Flavisolibacter tropicus: one gene and its partner. The protein of the gene in region 1 binds, or shares a complex with, the protein of each later gene. Links are inferred from orthologs where the notes say so. Each region holds a gene or a part of one and is shown in the gene's direction. Other genes may lie near its edges. The genes, in order: SY85_RS22595 and accD.

Region 1 (10,363 bases):
AAGCAAAGCTCATTAACAAATACTTTGACCATTAGTGAGTACCAGGTAGCCAGCGATAATGAAGAGACCATCCAGACTGTACAAACGGTAAAGCTGCCAGAAACAAGAGATTTGGAAGTAGTTAGTGAAATCATCAATGAAACCGGTGATGATCGCCATAACATAAATATGGGCGACTCTGTAGTGCTGGTTGTTGAAGATGATCTGCGGTTTGGAAAGATCATGATCGAGAAAGCGCACGAGTTTAATCTGAAAGTGGTTGTGGCTACATCCTTTGGCGAAGTCTTTGACCTGGCCAATAAGTTTACACCGATAGCAGTAACGCTTGATGTGAAACTGCCAGATGCCAGTGGATGGAGAATCCTTGATCTGTTCAAGAACGATATTAACTTCCGTCATATTCCTATTCACCTGATCTCTGGTGAAGAGAATCGCTTACTGGCTATGCAACGCGGTGCCAGAAGCTTCCACCAGAAGCCATTGAAAAATGAGGCATTGCAGGTGTTGTTCAGTGATATGGTTCGGTATAGGGATCATAAGCCGAAGAATCTCTTACTGGTAGAAGACAATGAGCTGGATTCATCGCAAATCGCCAAGATCCTGGATAATGGTGAGGAGATAGATATTGAAATTGCCAGCACAGGTACGCAGGCATTAGAATTGATTAAAGAGAAAGAGTATGACTGTATCATTGTCGACTTCATGCTCCCTGATATTGGTGGACTGGATTTTGTAACACAGATCAACTCATTGAAGAAAGTGCAGATGACGCCGGTGTTGATCTACTCGGCTAAAGACTTTTCTCCAAAAGAAAAGACGCAGCTGAAGCAGTATGCCAATCGCATCTTGCTGAAGGACGTGCAGTCGCTGGAACTGTTGTTAGAAGAAACGGTGATGCACTTGCATCTGGATCATAAGAACCTGCTTTCTGAGAAACGTAAAATCATTGAGAATCTGCGCTCTCGTGAAGATGTATTGATAGGTAAAAATGTACTGGTAGTGGATGATGATGTGCGTAACCTGTTTGCGTTGACCACAGCCTTTGAACGGTATAACATTAATGCCATTACAGCAGAAAGTGGACAAGAGGCGATCAATATCTTAATGGAGAACGACACTATAGATATTGTACTCATGGACATTATGATGCCGGAAATGGATGGATATGAAACCACACAGAAGATTCGTAGGGAGCATAAGAATACGAAGCTGCCAATAATAGCAGTAACGGCTAAGGCGATGAAAGGAGACCGTGAGAAGTGTATTGAGGCGGGTGCATCTGATTACATCACTAAGCCTGTAAAAATTGATCAGCTACTATCGTTGATGCGTGTGTGGCTTTATAAATAAGTGAAGTTTGAGTCCACGGGCAACAGGCGACAGTCCACAGCAAAATTTCTACTGTTGACAGTCGTCTATGGACTGTGGGTTTCTTTCACGTAATACCTTGTAAATGGAAACTATCAAGACAGAAGATCTTACTAATAAAAATCCAATCAAGATACTGGTAGTAGATGACCGGGAAGATAACCTGTTCTCTATTGAAACCATATTGGATAGGGATGGCTACCAGATCCGAAAGGCCAATTCTGGCAGGGCAGCATTAAAAGTTTTGCTCACCGAGCAGGACTTTACCCTTATCCTTATGGATGTGCAAATGCCGGAAATGAATGGTTTTGAAACGGCCAGCTTGATCTATGCTCGTGAAAAACTAAAGCATATTCCTATCATCTTCATAACGGCGCACAACCATGATGAAGAGTATATGTTTGAGGGTTATAAGATGGGGGCTGTAGACTTCATTTACAAACCTATCAATCCTGAGCTGTTGCGTTTTAAGGTTAGTGTGTTTGTTGACCTGTACCGGAAAACACACCAATTGATGATTCAGGAGCGGAAACTGATGGCCGCAAATCTGGACCTGGAAAAAGAAATTGAAGAGCGACGCATAAATGAAGAGAAGATCCATTTACTGAACGAGCAGTTGCTGATGAATAACACCGAGCTGAAAGCGATCAATGAAGAATTAGACCGCTTTGCTTATGTGGCTTCGCACGATTTGCAAGAGCCGCTCCGTAAGATCCTGATCTTTAGCGATGTGGTAAATATGAAACTGAAAGGGCAGGTAGAGCCTGATGTTCAAAACAGTCTGGATAAGATCATTAATGCCTCTAACCGAATGCAAAAGCTCATTAACGATCTATTGCAGTTTTCAAGACATGCTAATAATGTTGATGAGTTTCGGAAGGTTAACCTGAACGAAGTGTTGGCCAATGTGCTTAATGATATGGAAATGGATGTCAGAAAAAAAGAAGCTCGTGTACAGGCCACTGACTTGCCCGTTGTATGGGGGGTGCCCAGTTTGTTGCATCAACTCTTTCAAAACCTGATCAGTAATTCGTTGAAGTTTAGCAAGAAAGATGTACAACCTACTATAAGTATTTATAGTGAGGTGATTAAGCAGGTCAATTCAAATAGCCTTACGAATGGCGCTCAGCCAAATTCCTTTTACCGGTTATACATTAAGGATAATGGGATAGGGTTTGATGCTAGGTATGCAGAAGAGATATTTGTAGTGTTTAAACGCCTTCACAGTTATCATGAATTTGAAGGAACAGGCATTGGTCTCTCTATCTGTAAAAAGATAGTGGAAAAGCATAGCGGCCAAATAGCAGCAGATGGCAAGCTGAATGAAGGCGCAACATTTATAATAACATTGCCAAAAAAAGATTGGGCCGGTCTTGAGCAGAATAGCACTGTTTCCAACCAATTAGCTGCGCACCAAGCGTAGAAATAAATGCGCATCCTTTATTTAGGATGTATTGAACTAACACCACTTACGGCAGAGCTTGCTGCTTTGCTATAGGTGGTGTTATTTTTGTTTGCTATATTGTTTTGAATCCCATCTGGAACAACCAACATTTTTCTTTCTCCTATGTAGCCATCCTCCCTAATTCCTAAGAAAGGCAAAATACCGACCCGGAAATAGATGTCAAGTACGTGTAGTGCCTAATGTGCTATACGGTTGTCAACTTAAACAGTGACGTATGAGGCCTTTTTACCTTTTTTATATATTCCTAATAATTAGTCCGTTTGCTAATAGTCAGCAGTTTAGCATAAAAGATTTAATTGATTTTACAAGCTATTCTGCCAATAAGTTTGATAATCACATTGCCAAAAAAGACTTCAGGCGAGACTATTATGCTCCACAGGAAAGTGTGTCTATTAGTAATTATGTTCAAAAGATTAAGAAGGGTGATTCAACAATACGGTCTATAGCATATGGATCAACTAACGGGAAGTTTAGTATTCATTATCAGACTTCATCGCAAGGGGAGCGCGAGGCCTTAAAGCAACAATTAGCTGCCGTTGGATTTCACTCTTTAGCCAATTCCGCTACTACAAGTGATGAAGGTGTAATGATGCAGCAGGGAAACTTAAGGGCTTATTCCACTGTGGAAATAAGGGATAGTGTTCCCCTTTATACCTTTATTATTGAACGTAAAGAATTGCCCAAAGCCAAGGATATTCAGTTTGCGGAAGATTTGTTGTCTATTCCTTCTCATGAATATCTATCCTATGTATTTGGAGCGGATGCTGTAAAAAAAGATGTCTTTTACTATTCGGACACGGATACTAATAAGTGCACTGTTTTGTTTCCCAACTCCAATAAGCAGGTCATTTTTATCTGGGATGATGAGGCAAACTATAGCAATACCGCCTTTATTCTAATAGGTGGACAGTTGCAAACCACAAATACGGCACAGACCAATTTATCAATAGAACATAATCTCTGGCATTCCCGGCAAGGCATTTACTCTGGTATGACATTGAGGGAATTGCAAGCATTGAATGAGGGCCCTATAAACTTCTATAGTTGGGGGCAAGAGCAAGAGGGAATGTTGGCGCCAAAGAACCATGGGAGGATTGATTTTACCAAGGTGGGTGTGGTCCTGAACTGTTTGAATTGTAGTGATGGACGTTACCAGAAGACGAGTGTAGTAAGTTCTGATACACAGATACAGCAGGATAAGAAAATCTATGTGTCTACGATTATCATAATACCGGAAAAAGAGAAGTCGGCTACGGCCTCTCGGTAAAGAAGCCTTAGCCGCTCATTTTCTTTGTCATATCTACAACCACGCCCTGGTGAAACAAATCGTTGAGTTGTGTAGGCTCTGGAGCAATGCGTGCTACCGGTCCTATTTGTTTCAATTCCAATTCTTGTTGTTCTTTCAGTTTCAGGTATGCCTGATGGCGGGCCTGACGATAGCGTTCCAGCAACTGTAAAATCGCTGTTGTATTTACCAGTGTTTTAATGGCTCCATAGTGATTGACTTTAGCGCGTTGTAAAAAGAGAATCACATCTTCTAGTGCCAGGAAGTCTTCATAAGAAGAAAGCATGATCTCGCAAGCCAATACACTTACTTGTGTGTCAGTAGGCTGCTTGTAGCGCGGAAAGCCTAAGGATGCAATAAACTCTTTTAAGATCATTGTTAAAAGTTTATGCATGGTCTTGTTACCATACTTTAAGATCAAGCCCGGTATACGATCTTCAAATGGTATAGCCAGCAAGGCATCATAGCGTACGGCGTTGTCTGTCTGGTATTGCTGGCTAACCAGGTTCGCTATCATGGTATATTCTACCGTTGATGTGAACAGGCGGGAGGATGTGCGTTTGGCCTTTGGCTTATCAGAAGCCGGCTGCGCTACTTTGCCTGTGGTTTTATAATTTATTTTCTTGATCATTGTGTAGTAGTGTTTTCATTATTTGAAGAGTAGGATCGTGAAACGTCAAATGTGAGACGTGAAAGAAGATCGCTTATAACGTAACTCTCATTTAATGCTTCTAGGTTGTTTTGTGGAGAAGCAGGTTAACTGATAGGTAAGATGCTCACGTTTGGCGTTTCACTTCTCACGAATCCCTACTCACCATTCACCACTGACCACTCACCGTCTTAGCTCGCTTTTCTGTACTGCACGCTCATCATGCGGAGGCGTTGGTACAAGCTGCCTATGACTAGAGCGGCATTATCGTCTTCCATTTCTAATTGGTGCCACTCGGAGTCGCTATCCATTACATAGATGTCGTCTTTGGGACTTACTGCTACCGCCCATGCAGCAAAAGGGAGGGAGTGAGGGGTTACTTTTATTTCAATGGCATGATCGAAGTATAGATATTCATGACCCACTAGCTCTTTAATAATAGCGGCACATTCTTTATAAATGGTTGGTGTCATAGCTTTTGTGTTTTTCATGGTTAGTGGGTCGGATTGTGAAACGTCAAACGTGAGACGTGAAAAGGGTCAATTGTAGTGTCGCTCTCGTTTAATGTTTCAAGACTAGCTTAATAAAAAACTAACGGTTTATCATAGGTTCACGTTTGACGTTTGACGTCTCACGATTTCCTTTAGTTAGCCTCGTTCCAGCGTTATTCGATACGTCGACCTGGATGATTTAAAAGCTCCTTCAATCACTTCGCCTGTCTCATGGTCTACGCCAATTCTGCCGGGAGCAACGCTACGTAAACGTTCTTCTAACACTTTCTTTTGTTCTTGTAAAGCCTGGATCTGTGCTTCCAGTTGGTTCCATTCGTCATTGTTGCTGTAGTCGTAGTTAACACCGGCCTCACACATTTCAATCTTGGCTCCGCTAGTGGTAATCAGCCTGCCATGATGTTTTACTAATTCATCGCGCAGGAAATGAATGTAACGTTCATCTTTCCGCATGGTCTTTACAAATTCATCCATTGCCGCTAAGGCTTCGGCCACCTGAAACACGTTACCGTTTTCCAGTACATGCTCCACGGAGTTATCAGCCAGGTCGCGTATTTGTTTTTTGTTCAGCCCTTCCTGTATGGAAGGAAGTCCCGCCTGGGCAGGATTATGCTGCGCTAAGTGTCTTACCATTGATTTGTGATCTACGGTTAGTAATTAATTGTTGTAACAGCGGATTGGTATCGATTTCTACTTTGTTCTTGTTATACAGTTCTACCAATTCTTTTTGTGTGCTGCACTGTTCCACCTTGTCGTACCAGGCGCTGCCGGGTTTTACCGAGTTGAACACTTCTTCACCCTGCTCACACCATTTTGCTATTATTTCACCGGTTTTTTCTGAAGGAACAAAAGCTGGCTTATCGATGAACAGTCCTGTGCGATCTTTACTTGTCCAGGCGTTGTGTTTGGTATCCATTTCCAGGTTGATGGTCAGCTCATACTCAAAGCCTTCCCTGGTAATTTCTTTCAAGCCACTCTTTTCAACCTTAACGCGTCCATTGTTGTCTTTAGTCATCTCGTAATCCTGTTTGCGGCGCACCGTAGTAATGATATGCGATGGGCTGTGCAGGATTGCCTCTAAAAATGCCTGGTGGCGAGGTGTTACCTTAGCCCAGTCCTGGTACTTACCGCCAAGGCTTTCTACAATTTCTAAACATCCACCTTTACCATCCCATTCGTGCGAGATGCTGTCGACAATAATTACTTCCATACCTGCTTTTTCGCAGGTGCGAATTGCTTCAATATAACGTTCTGGTGTAAACGGCGCCGTTAGTGGCAGTACATTGAAGTTGCCCAAGTGTGCATACAGGTCGGCGCTGCCATTTTCGGTGTCAATAACAGCTACCTTGCCCAGATCGCCACAAAGGCCTTTTGCAATTTGTATGGCACTATAGGTTTTACCAGCGCCAGATACTGCAGATAGTCCTAAGCGGATCTTGGCTTTCTTTCGTGTTGCTTTTCTTAATTCCATTGTATATCGTATTTAATCGTACTCGTGTGATGAATGATGAGTAATCAGTAATGAGTGACTGATTTGTTCATCACTCATTATTCATTGCTCATTTTTACGCAGCCTTGTTCATGCTATTCTCCAACTGGTTGGCGAAGTAGCGGATGGCGGCTTCTTCTAGATCTTCCAGTACGCCGGTCACTTCCAGTACTGGTTTTATATCTGTACCGTTCCATCTGATAAACTCAATGTCTACGGTATAGCGGTCAAAAACATCAATAGGGCTGGCAGAAGGATTGAAATAACCGATGCCTTCGATCACTAAATCACCCACATGTTCTGTTACGATCTTCAGGTCCTTCACCACTTTATGCTTAAGTGGATAGTGAAAAATGAATTCCTTTTTGAGCTTATGCATAACCACTTGGATTTGTGAATAAATACACTAAATTTGTGAATAATAAAGTTACATAATTTCACATTATCCACATAATATTCACATTTAAATTCACAATTGGTTAACACATATGAAAACTGAGTATAACATAAAGAATATCAGGCAGTTGTATAACCTTACCCAAGAGGAATTTGCTACTGCATTGGGCATAACACGTGAATTGGTCAATAAAATGGAGAAAGGCAAGTGTGGCGTGAGTAAGGCCACGAAATTGCTCATTAATAACTTCATAGAGGAGCGAAAAAGTGAAGATTATTCACATTCAATTGTTAGCGATGTGCAAATTTTTGGTACGGCGCATTCTAAAACGCGTAACCTGCCTTACTACTTAGAGCGCAGAGAGCAGAAGAAAGAGGTGCGCCAGTTGGAAGTGCCCCTGGTTGGTATTAAGGCGCAGGCGGGCTACGTAAAGGCTTATGAGCAAACGGATTATTTAGATACCTTAGAAAAATACTCTTTGCCTCCTGGAGTGAACCCTACAGGAGCTGTTTGGAGCTATTTTGAAGTAGACGGGGAAAGCATGGAGCCTACCTTGTTTGCTGGCGATCTTATCCTGGCTACGATGTTGCCGCATGAAGACTGGCCCGATATCCGCAATTTTAGCGTATATATCATATTAACCGGGGAACAGCTGTTGGTGAAACGCGTTTACCAGCTTAATGATAAAGAATGGGTACTGATCTCGGACAACGAAGACGTAGCTCCACAAATGCGTATCCTTGTAGACGATATCAAGCAGGTTTGGACATTCCGCCGCCACATACGCTCTCGCGTACCGCAGCCAAGGGAATTTAAGATTACGGCATAAGGGATGGTCAAAACCAGGATTTGGGGAGATTAATGGATTAGGAGGAAGGAATAATGAACAAGGAACAAGGAATGATGAAGGAAGAAGGGAGGGAATGTTCAATGCTCAATTCTCAACGATCAATGTTCAATAAAGAGAGAATAAATTGATAAATGAAAAGCACTTCAATTAGGGAGTGCTTTTCATTTATAGTCAGCCCTTCATTTCTTGGTGTCTTTTAATCTTATCGCCTTTGCGTGAAACCTGATCTCCTTTTCTCTGTGCGAAACCCTTCCCTGCGCCCCCGGCGCCTCTGTGTGACACTAATTTTCAAATAACAAATTAACAATTCCCTAAAGCTGCTTAATTTTAGCGCCACTATTGATACTTGCCTATGCCATCTAATGCAAACAGACAGTTCCTGGATTTTGAGAAGCCTATTAAGGATTTGATCGATGAGATTGAACGTCTGAAACACGCCGCTGAGCAAAAGAAAATTGATTATTCTGAGCAAATTGCCAAACTGGAAGAGCAAATATTGGAGCGTCGTCAACAGATAACGCAAAACCTGACCAGCTGGCAAAGGGTGCAATTAAGCCGTCATCCGGATCGCCCCTATACCTTGAAGTATATTGAGAAAATGACTGAAAACTTTGTGGAGCTGTATGGCGACCGCAATGTGAAGGACGATAAAGCCATGGTGGGTGGATTTGCCCAGCTAAATGGAGAAACCGTAATGTTCATTGGTCAGCAGAAAGGGATCAATACCAAGACGCGTCAGCTGCGAAACTTTGGTATGGCCAATCCTGAGGGGTACCGCAAAGCGCTACGCCTGATGCGCCTGGCCGAAAAGTTCAACAAACCCATTGTTGCCTTAATTGATACACCGGGTGCCTATCCGGGCCTGGAAGCAGAAGAGCGTGGACAAGGGGAAGCTATTGCCCGCAATATTTATGAAATGATACGCCTGAAGGTGCCGGTAATTGTCGTAATTATTGGAGAAGGCGCCTCTGGTGGTGCACTGGGTATAGGCGTGGGCGACCGCGTATATATGATGGAGAACACCTGGTATACGGTAATTTCTCCTGAAAGCTGTTCTTCAATCTTATGGAGAAGCTGGGATAAAAAAGAAGTAGCTGCCGAGCAGCTGCGTCTGACAGCCGATCACATGAAAGGCTTTGGACTGGTAGATGATATTATTCCTGAACCAGCTGGTGGTGCGCACTGGAACTACGATGTGGCTGCCCAGATTTTGAAGAACCATTTAATTAATGTTTTAAAAGAGCTGAAAGCCATTCCTACTGAAGAGCGCATTAATCAGCGTATTGATAAATTCGGCCGTATGGGCTTCTGGGAAGAGGCGGCTTTGGAAATTCCTGGAGAAGAAGCATAGTTATCGGGATCCGGGAAACGGCAATCGTGAATTTAGAAATTCATTTTCGATTGCCGATTCACAATTCACGATGCATTATTGACACTAAGAAACTTTATAAATACTCATGGTTAGAGATATTTTAAGAGGAACGGGTGTGGCATTGGTAACACCGTTTCAAGCAGATGGCTCTGTTGATTTTGATAGCCTGCAAAAGCTAATCAATTTCGTTATAGAAGGTGGGGTGCAGTATGTGGTAACCTTGGGTACTACAGGTGAGACTCCTACCTTGTCAAAAGAAGAAAAGCAAGAGGTTGTTCAGGCTACTTTTTCAACTGTTGCTGATCGTGTGCCTGTAGTGATTGGTATTGGTGGTAACAATACTAACGAGGTGGTAAAAGAATTGGAAGCATTTCCAATTGAAAAAGCGGCGGCTATCCTATCTGCCAGCCCCTATTATAACAAACCTTCCCAAGAAGGAATTTATCAGCATTACCGAGCAATGGCCCAGGCAACCAACCGGCCTATTCTTTTATACAATGTTCCTGGTCGTACAGGCAGTAATATAGCACCTGCAACCGTGGTGCGCCTGGCTAATGATTTTGAGAACATTGACGGTATTAAAGAAGCTAGTGGCAATATGGGGCAGTGTATGCAGCTATTGCGTGATACGCCACAGGACTTTATGGTAGTGAGCGGTGATGATAATTTAACCCTGGCCCAGATAGCCTGTGGTATGGATGGTGTGATCAGTGTGGCTGCTAACTGCTTCCCTAAAGACTTTACTGGTATGGTAAATGCCGCTTTAGAAAATGATTACGTTACAGCGCGTTCTCTGAATAATAAATTGTTGTCAGGTTATGACCTGCTGTTTGCTGAAAACAATCCGGCTGGTGTGAAAGCATTTTTAACCGAACTAGGTATCATTGAAAACAACCTGCGTTTGCCTTTGGTTCCACTAAGCGATCGCATTTATGAGCAAGTGAAAGAGTACCTGGAATCACTTCGCCAAAAAGGAATT
Region 2 (10,273 bases), 4.3 Mb from region 1 along the record:
ATTACAATACGCTGTACCTCAGAAGTTCCTTCATAGATCTGCGTAATCTTAGCATCGCGCATCAAACGCTCTACATGGTATTCTTTTACAAAGCCATAGCCACCATGTATTTGTACTGCTTCAGTTGTAGTCCACATTGCGGTTTCTGAAGCAAATACTTTGGCCATTGAAGAACTAAGGGTATAATCCTTCATCTGATCTTTTTCAAATGCCGCACGCAAACACAATAAGCGTGAGGCCTCAATTTTAGTAGCCATATCTGCCAATTTGAAGGCAATAACCTGATGGTTGGCTATTTCAGTTCCAAAAGCTTTACGCGTTTTAGAATAAGCTAACGCTAACTCGTATGCGCCACTAGCAATACCTAGCGCCTGAGAAGCAATACCAATTCGTCCGCCAGCTAACGTCTTCATAGCAAACTTAAAACCAAAGCCATCTTCACCGATTCTGTTCTCTTTTGGCACTTTTACATCATTGAACAAAATAGTGTGCGTATCTGATGCGCGAATACCCAGTTTATTCTCTTTGGCTGCCACTACTACACCCGGCCAGTTTTTCTCTACAATTAATACATTGATACCTTTAGGACCCAACTCTGGATTGGTTTGAGCAATAACTAGATATACAGAAGCTGTCCCCCCATTGGTGATCCAGTTTTTAGTACCATTCAATAAATAATAATCACCTTTATCTTCTGCAGTAGTTCTTTGTGAAGTAGCATCGCTTCCTGCCTCAGGCTCACTTAATAGGAAAGCTCCAGTATACAGTTCGCCATCTTTTAAACCATGTGCCAAGGGCGTCAGGTATTTTTGTTTTTGCTCTTCAGAGCCATATGCTTCTAACCCGTAACATACCAAGCTATTGTTAACGCTCATGCATACGCTAACACTGGCATCTACTTTAGAAATCTCCTCCATGGCAAGTACATAGCTTATTGTGTCTAAGCCACTACCACCATATTTAGGATCAACCATCATTCCTAGGAAACCTAGTTCGGCCAGTTTCATAATTTGTTCACGAGGAAATTGTTGTTTCTCATCACGTTCAATTACACCTGGCAAGCATTCGTTTTGTGCGAAATCGCGGGCGGCCCGCTGAATCATTAAATGTTCTTCGCTTAGTTGGAAGTTCATGAGTATTATTTGTGGCGCAAATGTAATGGAAAAGACGGCTGATTGTAAATGCCCAAATAGCCCCTCTTAAACCCATTACAAATCAATCACTTATGAATAAAATAACAAAGCCAATCAAGCAGATTTGGAGCCATTATTTGAATAAATACAGCATTTAGTTTATAGATTTGAGTAAAATTGATTAAAGGCCACATTTTAGGCCCCAAACCTTTATTTTCTCCCTCTTTCAATCCCTCTCCCCTTTTTCTCGCTGCATCCTATTTTTGCCTCATGGATATTCAGATAATTTCTTCCAATTCACCCGCCTATGAGCAAATGATCAATCTCAGAATGGAGGTTTTGCTTGATCCAATTGGCATACCCAGATCCTATATTAACCCAGAAAAAGAAAGCCTGGATAACTTGATTGCCGCCTTTGAGAACGATCAGGTAATTGGTTGCTGTATTCTCACTCCCAGCATCAACAATAGCATTCAGCTTCGCCAGATGGCAGTTAAACAAACTATTCAACGAAGTGGCATAGGTGCATCAATTATTACATTCGCAGAAGCCAAAGCAAAGGAAATGGGTTATAAAACATTGTTTATGAACGCGAGAGACGTAGTTCTGCCCTTTTACGAAAAACAAGGCTATCAAATAGATGGAGAGGGCTTTAAAGAGGTTAATATTCCACACCATAAAATGAAAAAGGAGCTATAAAGCTCCTTTTTCAACAATTCAATTTATTTTCTCTACGCTGCTCTACCCATTTGTTTTAAAAATGAAACATGTGAAGCTACCGCATGTATCATCTTTGGATATTCAATATAAGGAACATCATACTCAGCACATGTTTGCTTAATGATTTTACTAATAGCTGGGTAATGAATATGAGAAATTTTAGGAAATAAATGGTGTTCAATCTGAAAGTTCAAACCGCCTACGAACCAGCTAATAACTCTGTTACGAGGTGCAAAGTTGGCGGTAGTCTTTAACTGGTGAATAGCCCACTCATCATCCAGTTTGCCAGTCTCTGCATCTGGCATCGGGAAATGAGTATGCTCCACGGTATGTGCCAATTGGAATACTATACTTATAACAAAACCTGCTACCAGCGTAGTTATTAAGAATCCAACTAACCATGAAATAAAACCAACTTCATAGATTGGCAAACCAATAAACAAAAACACATACAACAATTTAAAGCCCCAAAAAACAAGATGATCGTAAAAGCTCATCTTCTTCAAAGGCATAGATCCTACACGTTGCTTAAAATACTTTTGAAAGTCCAGCACAAACACCCAAAGCACATACAACATGGCATATAATACCCAGAAATAGCGATGCTGATATTTATGGAAACCATATTTCGGCTGTGTAGAACTCATGCGCATCCAAGGCTGAATGTCTATATCATCGTCAATACCATCAATATTAGTATAGGCATGGTGAATTACATTATGCTTCATATTCCACATAAAAGAACTTCCACCTAATACCTCTAAAGAAAAAGCAGCCAGCTCATTTACCCATTTGTACTTACTAAAACTACCATGAGCCCCATCGTGCATGATATTAAAGCCTATGGCAGCAATTGAACCTGCAAAGATTACACATTCTACTATGGCCCAAAAAACTGGCGGAGTGAAAAACACCAGATGTATATACATAAAAATGAAAGCCGAAACCAAAAGAATGGCTTTAAGAGAAAGAGCTACTCCACCTGTAGACTTTTTACCAGTTTGCTGAAAATACTGGTTAATACGTTTTTTTAACTCTGAATGAAAAGAGTGCTTTACGTTTGAGAATTTCGGTGTTGCCATTACAAATACGCAGATAAGTTGTTTTTAAATAAAATATTTATGTTCACTTTCATAGAAAGGGAATAGGCTTGGTTGTTAAGTTTCCTGAAGCACCAGTGCATCTAGACTTGAAATGCCAATGCTTTTTTTGGAAAGAAAGCCTTCCGCAAATTGCACACCAATCCGTTTACCTAAAAGTCGAGCCCTTGCTGTAACAGCTTCTAAAAACTCAGGACTAGATATATAAGTCTGAGGCTCAGAGCTGTTTGGGTCAAAAAACTGTGTTTTATAAGCCTTGATCGAATCAAGCCGTTGCTCCCACACATCGCTGATATCTACAATCACATCAGGTTCGTAAAAACGGTCTTGAATATAATGAAGCAAGTATTTAGGACGCCATTTCTCCTGCTCCTTACCATTGTCATCATAAGTTTTTACCTGTCGCAAACCAGATAAAAAACAGGCGTCATAGATAAGTTGTCCACCTTTGCCATGATCGGGGTGACGATCTTCAAGTATGTTTCCGATGACAATTTCGGGTTGATATTTGCGCAACATACGAATCACCTTCATTTGGTGAGCTTCATCATTTACAAAGAAGCCATCCCTCATTTTAAGATTCTCGCGTACATGCGCGCCTATGATTTTAGCAGCATCAGCAGCCTCTTGGTAACGGGTTGCCACGGTGCCACGGGTACCCAACTCTCCTTCTGTTAAGTCTATGATACCAACTTTTCTACCACTATTTACTTCCTTGATCAATACACCGGAACAGCCCAACTCCACATCATCAGGGTGTGCGCCAATAGCTAATACATCCAATTTCATGAATTGCCAATCTTTAAAGAGGCTGCAAGATAAACAGTAACGCCCGAGTTACAAGGGGGATTAACATTTACCTTTCTTTATAAATGGCGGAAGAATCCAAACCTCCCTAATCTTCTGACGTTCACAAGCAATTGCCTATTAAACCATTAGGTCACTCGAATAATTAAGTCCCAAAGCATTCCTGATTTTAATCACCCAGAAAATTTAAGTTTCCTGACAGTAAAGTAGACTACATTTACATTTCACCTTTTCATCTAGCCTTTTAGAGATGAAAAGGCAGACCAATTGTTCCCAAGTCCTTACAATGGAGCTATCCTGACATTTCTTTCCCATCCTTAATTCCCAATACCCAGTTCCCTTCTTTCAACTGCCAGCCAATAACCAATACACATCATAGTCCTATGTACAAATGAACGCCTATATTTGTGCCTGAAATAAACATTGATCGAATGTCCAAACAATTTGAGGATTTTGACGCAAACCTCGCTGGCGAAGAAGGAAAGACAGAAGAAACAAAAACCAGTTGGTTTAAACGATTAACAAAAGGTATTACGACTCCATCGTCTGAAAGAAAGGAAACTCCTGAGGGTTTGTGGACCAAATGTCCGGAGTGTAATTATATCTGTACCATAAATGATTTACGCGAGCAATTGTTTGTCTGCCCTACTTGCGGTTTTCATCATCGTATTGGAAGCCATGAATACTACGAGATATTGTTTGACGACAACGAATACACTGAGTTATTTGAAAATATTCGTTCAAAAGACTTTTTAGGCTTTACAGATTTAAAACCTTACCAAAAACGTTTGGAAGAAACCTGGTCAAAAAGCAACCTAAAAGATTCCATGCGTGTAGCCACAGGTAAAGTGGGTGGAAACGATATCGTAATTGCCTGTATGGACTTTGGCTTTATCGGCGGTTCATTAGGTAGTGTTATGGGTGAAAAATTCAGCCGGGCAGTTGATTACTGTATTCAGAACAATATGCCATACATGGTTATCTCTAAGAGTGGTGGCGCCCGTATGATGGAAAGCGCCTTCTCCTTAATGCAGTTAGCCAAAACAAGTGGTAAACTATCCCAATTATCAGATGCCAAACTGCCTTATATCTCTTTATTAACCGATCCTACGTTTGGTGGTATTTCAGCATCTTTCGGTATGCTGGGCGACTTAAATATTGCAGAACCAGGTGCTTTAATAGGTTTCGCTGGACCTCGTGTTATTAAAGAGACTATCAAAAGAGACCTGCCTGAAGGGTTTCAGCGTAGTGAATTCATTTTAGAGCACGGCTTCTTAGATTTCATTGTAAACCGTAAGGAATTAAAAGAGAAGCTGGCGAAAGTTGTAACGCTTTTCAAAAACTAGACACAACCATTTGAAGTTATTGACCCAATTGTAAACTTCAGATTTCAAACCCTAAATAACTAAATGGAAATTAAGAACCGCTCGGCTTACTTTGAATACTATGTTGACGATAAATATGTAGCTGGCATTTCATTGCTGGGTACAGAAGTAAAGTCGTTACGTACAGGCCGGGCGAGCTTCAATGATAGTTATTGCCTATTTCAAAAAGGAGAACTCTGGATCAAATCCCTGCACATCTCCGAATACTCGCACGGGACAGTTAACAATCATGACCCAATACGCGATCGTAAACTCTTGCTTACAAAAAGAGAATTGAAAAAGCTGGATGCCAAGATCAAAGAAAAAGGATATACTATAATTCCACTGCGCATCTTCTTTACAGATAAGAATCTAGCCAAACTAGAAATAGGACTGGCAAAAGGTAAAAAGCTTCACGACAAGCGTGAAACCATTAAGCAGCGTGATACTGAGCGGGAATTAAAACGCTACATTAAATAATTTATAGACCAACCTATCGTTATAGCTAATAGCATGAAAAAGTTAATCACAACACTTTTCTTATTCGCTTCTTTTTGGGCCAACTCTCAAACAAGTTTAGCAGGCTATTGGTATGGCGTTGCTTATGTGGGTACCGGTACAAGCGCAAATTCTTACTTAGTAGAACTTATCATTAACCAAAATGGCAATACTGTAAATGGTATTGTCAATTATTATTTTCGTAATACATTTCGCAGTTTTAAAACAAATGGCAGTTATTCGGCCGACGATCGCCAATTGTCTTTATACAATATTCCCATCACTTACCATGGTTCTAACAGCCGCATGGAAGTAGATTGCCCAATGGATTTCATTGCTAACTTACGAGTAGCACGTGCAGGTTCAAATTTGAATGGTCGCTTTGTGAGTAAGGAAAACTATCGCTATACATGCCCCGAGATTGTTTTTGACCTGCAGTTGAATAAAGATGCCAACAACCAGGACTCTATTTTAACAGCATTGCGCCAATTTAAAGAAACATACCAGGTATGGTCGCCTTCTGCTACTGACACATTGGTATCGACAGTGGTATTACAACGCCCCATTACAAATTTTGTAGTAAATGACCGTTACAAACAAAGGGAAAATGTGATACTAGATGAAATTGAAGTAGAAGCTGATTCTGTTCGTGTAGACTTATACGATAATGGTGAAGTAGATGGCGACTCTGTTTCTCTTTTCTTTAATGATAAACTGCTAGCTTCTAGCCAACGATTAAGCACAAAGGCAATACATATGGACTTAAAATTAGACTCCCTGAAAGAGGTTAATGAAATTGCCATGTTTGCCGACAACCTAGGCAGTATTCCTCCTAATACAGCTCTTATGATTGTTTATGACGGACGTCAGCGTCATGAGATTCGTCTAAGCAGTAACCTCAGCCAAAATGGAGTTCTTCGTATTAAGAAGAAGAAAAAACCAAATCAATAACTAGTCATTTTATTAATGAGCTTAACTATTTAAATTAATAGTTAATTGGGGAACCCCATGCGTGATAGTAGCTTTGTATACCGTGGATCTGTTTTTATATTCTCTGGTATATAGGGCTCGTATTTTAATGTCAGCAGAACAGGCTCTTTATTTTCAAATGCTTTTTCAAAATAGTCAAAGGCCTCATCAACATCACCCAAATATGCTGATGATATACCCGTAAAGCCATAAGGCACATAAGCTTTTGCTTGCCGCTCTTTCAGGTCATGCATCAAGGCTCGCGCTTTTTCCAGGTTGCCCATTTTACAATAGGTTACAATCAATCCGTTTTGAGCAAAGTGGTGCCTGTTGGATATTTTCATTGCTTTTTCATAGGCAACGATAGCTTCTTCATATTGATCAAGGCACATGTAGGAATTTGCCTCATAAAGCCGACAAAGGAAGGAATATGCATCTAATTCAAGACCAGCCTTACAAGCCTTTATAGCATCTTTAAATTTACCCACAGAGAATAGAATGGCTCCCAATGCGCCATGCGTAATAGCACTATAAGGGTCTAACTTCAACGCCATCTGGCCATATTGCTCTGCTTCATCAAAATCGCCTATAACCCATGCTAATAGATCCAATCCATACCAATAGTAAACTTGGGGATAATTAGGATTGAGGGATATAGCCTTTTGAAAATACCCCTCCGCTTCTTTCCATTTTCGTTCAAATGTGTAAAATGTTCCCAAGGAGCAATAAGCCTCACTTAAAGTAGGATTCAATTCAATGGCCTTTTCCGCCGACTCTTTGGCTTTATATAATACTTGCAGAGGCGGCATCAAACCATAAAAGGCAGCCAATAAGTTTCCATCGGCATAGCCAGCATGGGCTAATGCAAAGTCGGGATCGATGTCTATTGCCTGCTCAATATGCTTAAGTCCCGTCATAATAGCAGAACCCCTCCTATTTATGTAAAAACGCCCTTTCAGATAAAGATCATAAGCCTGTGGATTGTGCCGATATATTTTTGTGGAAGATGTTATTGTATCCAGGTCAAGTAAGGTTACTTTTAGCTTTTCCGATATAGCGCTTGCTATTTCATCCTGAATAGCAAAGATGTCGTCTAAATCCCGATCGTATTTCTCAGACCATAAATGAAAGCCATCTTCAACATTGACCAGTTGCACAGTTATTCTTAATCGATTACCTTGTTTGCGCACACTTCCTTCCAAAACGGTGCTCACCCCTAGTTTCTCTTTCACTTCGTCAAGGTCTACTGTTCGCTGATTAAATTGAAAGGAAGAACTACGTCCAGCAACCTTTAATTCTTTTATGTGTGTTAGTGAGTTTAATATCTCCTCTGCTACCCCATCTCCAAAGTATTCCTGTTCCGGATCATTACTCAAGTTTACAAATGGTAATACAGCAATACTTTTTTCAGGTGAACTCTTGATAGGCTTATTAAACCGTACCTGTACCCCCTCACGTTTGCGCTGAGATTGCTTCTTACTTACCTCTGCCTTACCCAATAAAGAGTCTTTGGGGGGTATAATTAAACCATCGTGCTCTAGAGCAAACACTTCAACTTCTCGTTTTACATTCTTCAGTTGATATATACCTATGGAGACTGTTTTAAGATCCGGGTGATTCTGAATCTCATCATTTACCTTATCAGACAATAACACACTTCCTGCTATACTTAAGGATTCAATGCGTGAGGCAAGGTTCACACCATCGCCTACTACATTTTCATTATCAATAATCACATCGCCTACATGCAGCCCCATCCGCACAGGCACAAACAGATTCTTTCGCAATGATAGTTGCATTGATAAGGCGCACTGTACTGCTTCAATTACACTTTGAAAAATACTCAGTGTTCCATCGCCATAAAACTGAATGATCTTGCCATTAAATTCCCGATGCTTCGCTTGTAGTACATCCCGATGACGGTCTTTTAAAGCGATAGCCTGCTGCTCATCTTTTTGCATGATAGCCGTATACCCCTCAATATCTGTAAACAGTATGGCTGCTAATTGGCGGTGTTGACTCATAGGAATTAAGTTCAACGTAATAAAATTAGACAGTATTTATCCATTAACCTATTGCAGGGATTAATTACTTGCATAAATTCTAAATAGTTAGGCAACTGAAGAGCAAGAATGAGGGAAATTAACTGTATGGCAATAAAAGAAACCACCAATATAGGTGCAAAAAATCAGAGAGTTGCACAAATAAAAAAGCGTTTACAGTAATACTGTAAACGCTACGTATAAAAAGAATTGCTTTTAGAACAATTGTGATTGCTTGGCGGCTTCAGCTACTTCCCAAGACATTAAAATACTCTTGTTGAAGTCGATCAACTTCGCACCAATAGCTTTCCACCCCATCACGTCAACAATCTGTGCCACCTTGAACTTAGAAGTTCTCGCTTGTGTACCTTTCCCTTGTTGAACAAGTAGTACTGGCTCGTCTTCTGTAGAAACCGCTTCCAGCAAATTACCTTTTCCTTCTTTGATGAAAGGAAACTTGGTCTTTAATGTAGTGGTTTCAATACGGAAGCGTTTTAGGTTATATTGCCCTTTATCGTTATCCAGATATACTGCTGTAATAATACGCTCCGGGTCAAACTTCTCAACCAGCATTACATCTTCCGGCTTGAAACGTTGCGTCAACTCCTGATCCGTAATTTCATATGTACCATCGTTATTGATCACCAGGATTCTATCTTCTGCATCAAAGTCACCCAATTCTATACCCTTGCTATCATGATTCAGTCTTCCGAACTTATCATCAAACCAAAGCTTGATACTACCTAAGGTAGCAACACCAGCTTCTTTAAACTTCACCTGGCGTACAGGGTATTTGGTTACTTGATTACCAATTGAAGATCGGCTCTTGATCTCCAACTCTTCAAAGAAGAATTCAAACTCTTTATTACGTGCTGAACAGTTTGGACTTAAAACTACACGCACTATTTCCGCTTCACCATTCGGGTTGGCAGTGAAATACTGAACTTTACTCTTATCACCACCTTTTGTCAAATCATATTCTTTATCACGGGTAATACCTGTTACATTGAAACGCTTAGCAAAAGAAATTCCACTGTCGCTATCTGTATAAAGCATGTTGTATGTTGTGCGCTCATCCCCTTTGCGGAAGACAGCTGCATACAAAATGTCTTTACCAATAAACACTTTATCCTGCACCTTTACCACCTTCATAATACCACGCTTAGTAAAAGCAATGATATCATCCAGGTCGGAACATTCTACTAAGAACTCATCTTTCTTCAGAGATGTACCAATGAAACCTTCCGCCCTATTGATGAAAAGACGGGTATTAGCAATAGCTACATGCTTAGCTTCAATTACCTCAAACACTTTAATCTCAGAACGACGCTCTTTGCCTTTGCCATACTTCTTCAACAATCCTTCAAAATAAGCAATAGCATAATCGTTCAAATTGGCTATATCATGTTTTACTTGCTTGATCTCTGCTTCCAGATTACGGATCTGCGCATTCAATTCATCAATATCCAACTTGTAGATACGACGTACTGGCTTCTCCGTAAGCTTCAGAATATCCTCACGTGTAATCTCACGGCGAAGGTTCTTTGAGAATGGAACAAAAGCCTTGGCAATTGCCTCAATTACTTTATCCCAGGTTTCATATCTTTTTTCTAACTCTTTATAGATCTTTTCTTCAAAGA

What was found.
Region 2: the proteins of SY85_RS22595 (region 1) and accD are in contact, whole or in part, in a solved structure (PDB 8UXZ), measured with the Escherichia coli proteins. The link is inferred for Flavisolibacter tropicus from one-to-one orthologs.

What each region holds. Positions count from the first base shown.
Region 1 is NZ_CP011390.1:5,290,853-5,301,215, forward strand. What follows is about bases 7,443-10,363. They hold SY85_RS22595 (acetyl-CoA carboxylase carboxyltransferase subunit alpha), read left to right. Parts: upstream 7,443-8,364; coding sequence 8,365-9,363; downstream 9,364-10,363. Other genes in these bases: SY85_RS22590 (LexA family transcriptional regulator), read left to right, coding at 7,443-7,991; dapA (4-hydroxy-tetrahydrodipicolinate synthase), read left to right, coding at 9,470-10,363. Also shown: SY85_RS22550 (HAMP domain-containing protein), read left to right, coding at 1-1,350; SY85_RS22555 (sensor histidine kinase), read left to right, coding at 1,454-2,791; SY85_RS22560 (hypothetical protein), read left to right, coding at 3,048-4,100; SY85_RS22565 (hypothetical protein), read right to left, coding at 4,108-4,749; SY85_RS22570 (hypothetical protein), read right to left, coding at 4,959-5,258; SY85_RS22575 (hypothetical protein), read right to left, coding at 5,415-5,909; SY85_RS22580 (AAA family ATPase), read right to left, coding at 5,884-6,747; SY85_RS22585 (hypothetical protein), read right to left, coding at 6,842-7,144; more of SY85_RS22590, read left to right, coding at 7,254-7,442. UniProt on the Escherichia coli protein: Component of the acetyl coenzyme A carboxylase (ACC) complex. First, biotin carboxylase catalyzes the carboxylation of biotin on its carrier protein (BCCP) and then the CO(2) group is transferred by the carboxyltransferase to acetyl-CoA to form malonyl-CoA.
Region 2 is NZ_CP011390.1:1,026,833-1,037,105, forward strand. The notes cover bases 3,318-6,148. They hold accD (acetyl-CoA carboxylase, carboxyltransferase subunit beta), read left to right. Parts: upstream 3,318-4,191; coding sequence 4,192-5,106; downstream 5,107-6,148. Other genes in these bases: bshB1 (bacillithiol biosynthesis deacetylase BshB1), read right to left, coding at 3,318-3,742; smpB (SsrA-binding protein SmpB), read left to right, coding at 5,170-5,604; SY85_RS04175 (hypothetical protein), read left to right, coding at 5,638-6,148. Outside these bases: SY85_RS04145 (acyl-CoA dehydrogenase family protein), read right to left, coding at 1-1,133; SY85_RS04150 (GNAT family N-acetyltransferase), read left to right, coding at 1,404-1,832; SY85_RS04155 (fatty acid desaturase family protein), read right to left, coding at 1,865-2,935; more of bshB1, read right to left, coding at 3,011-3,317; more of SY85_RS04175, read left to right, coding at 6,149-6,573; SY85_RS04180 (adenylate/guanylate cyclase domain-containing protein), read right to left, coding at 6,615-8,615; SY85_RS04185 (DNA gyrase/topoisomerase IV subunit A), read right to left, coding at 8,850-10,273.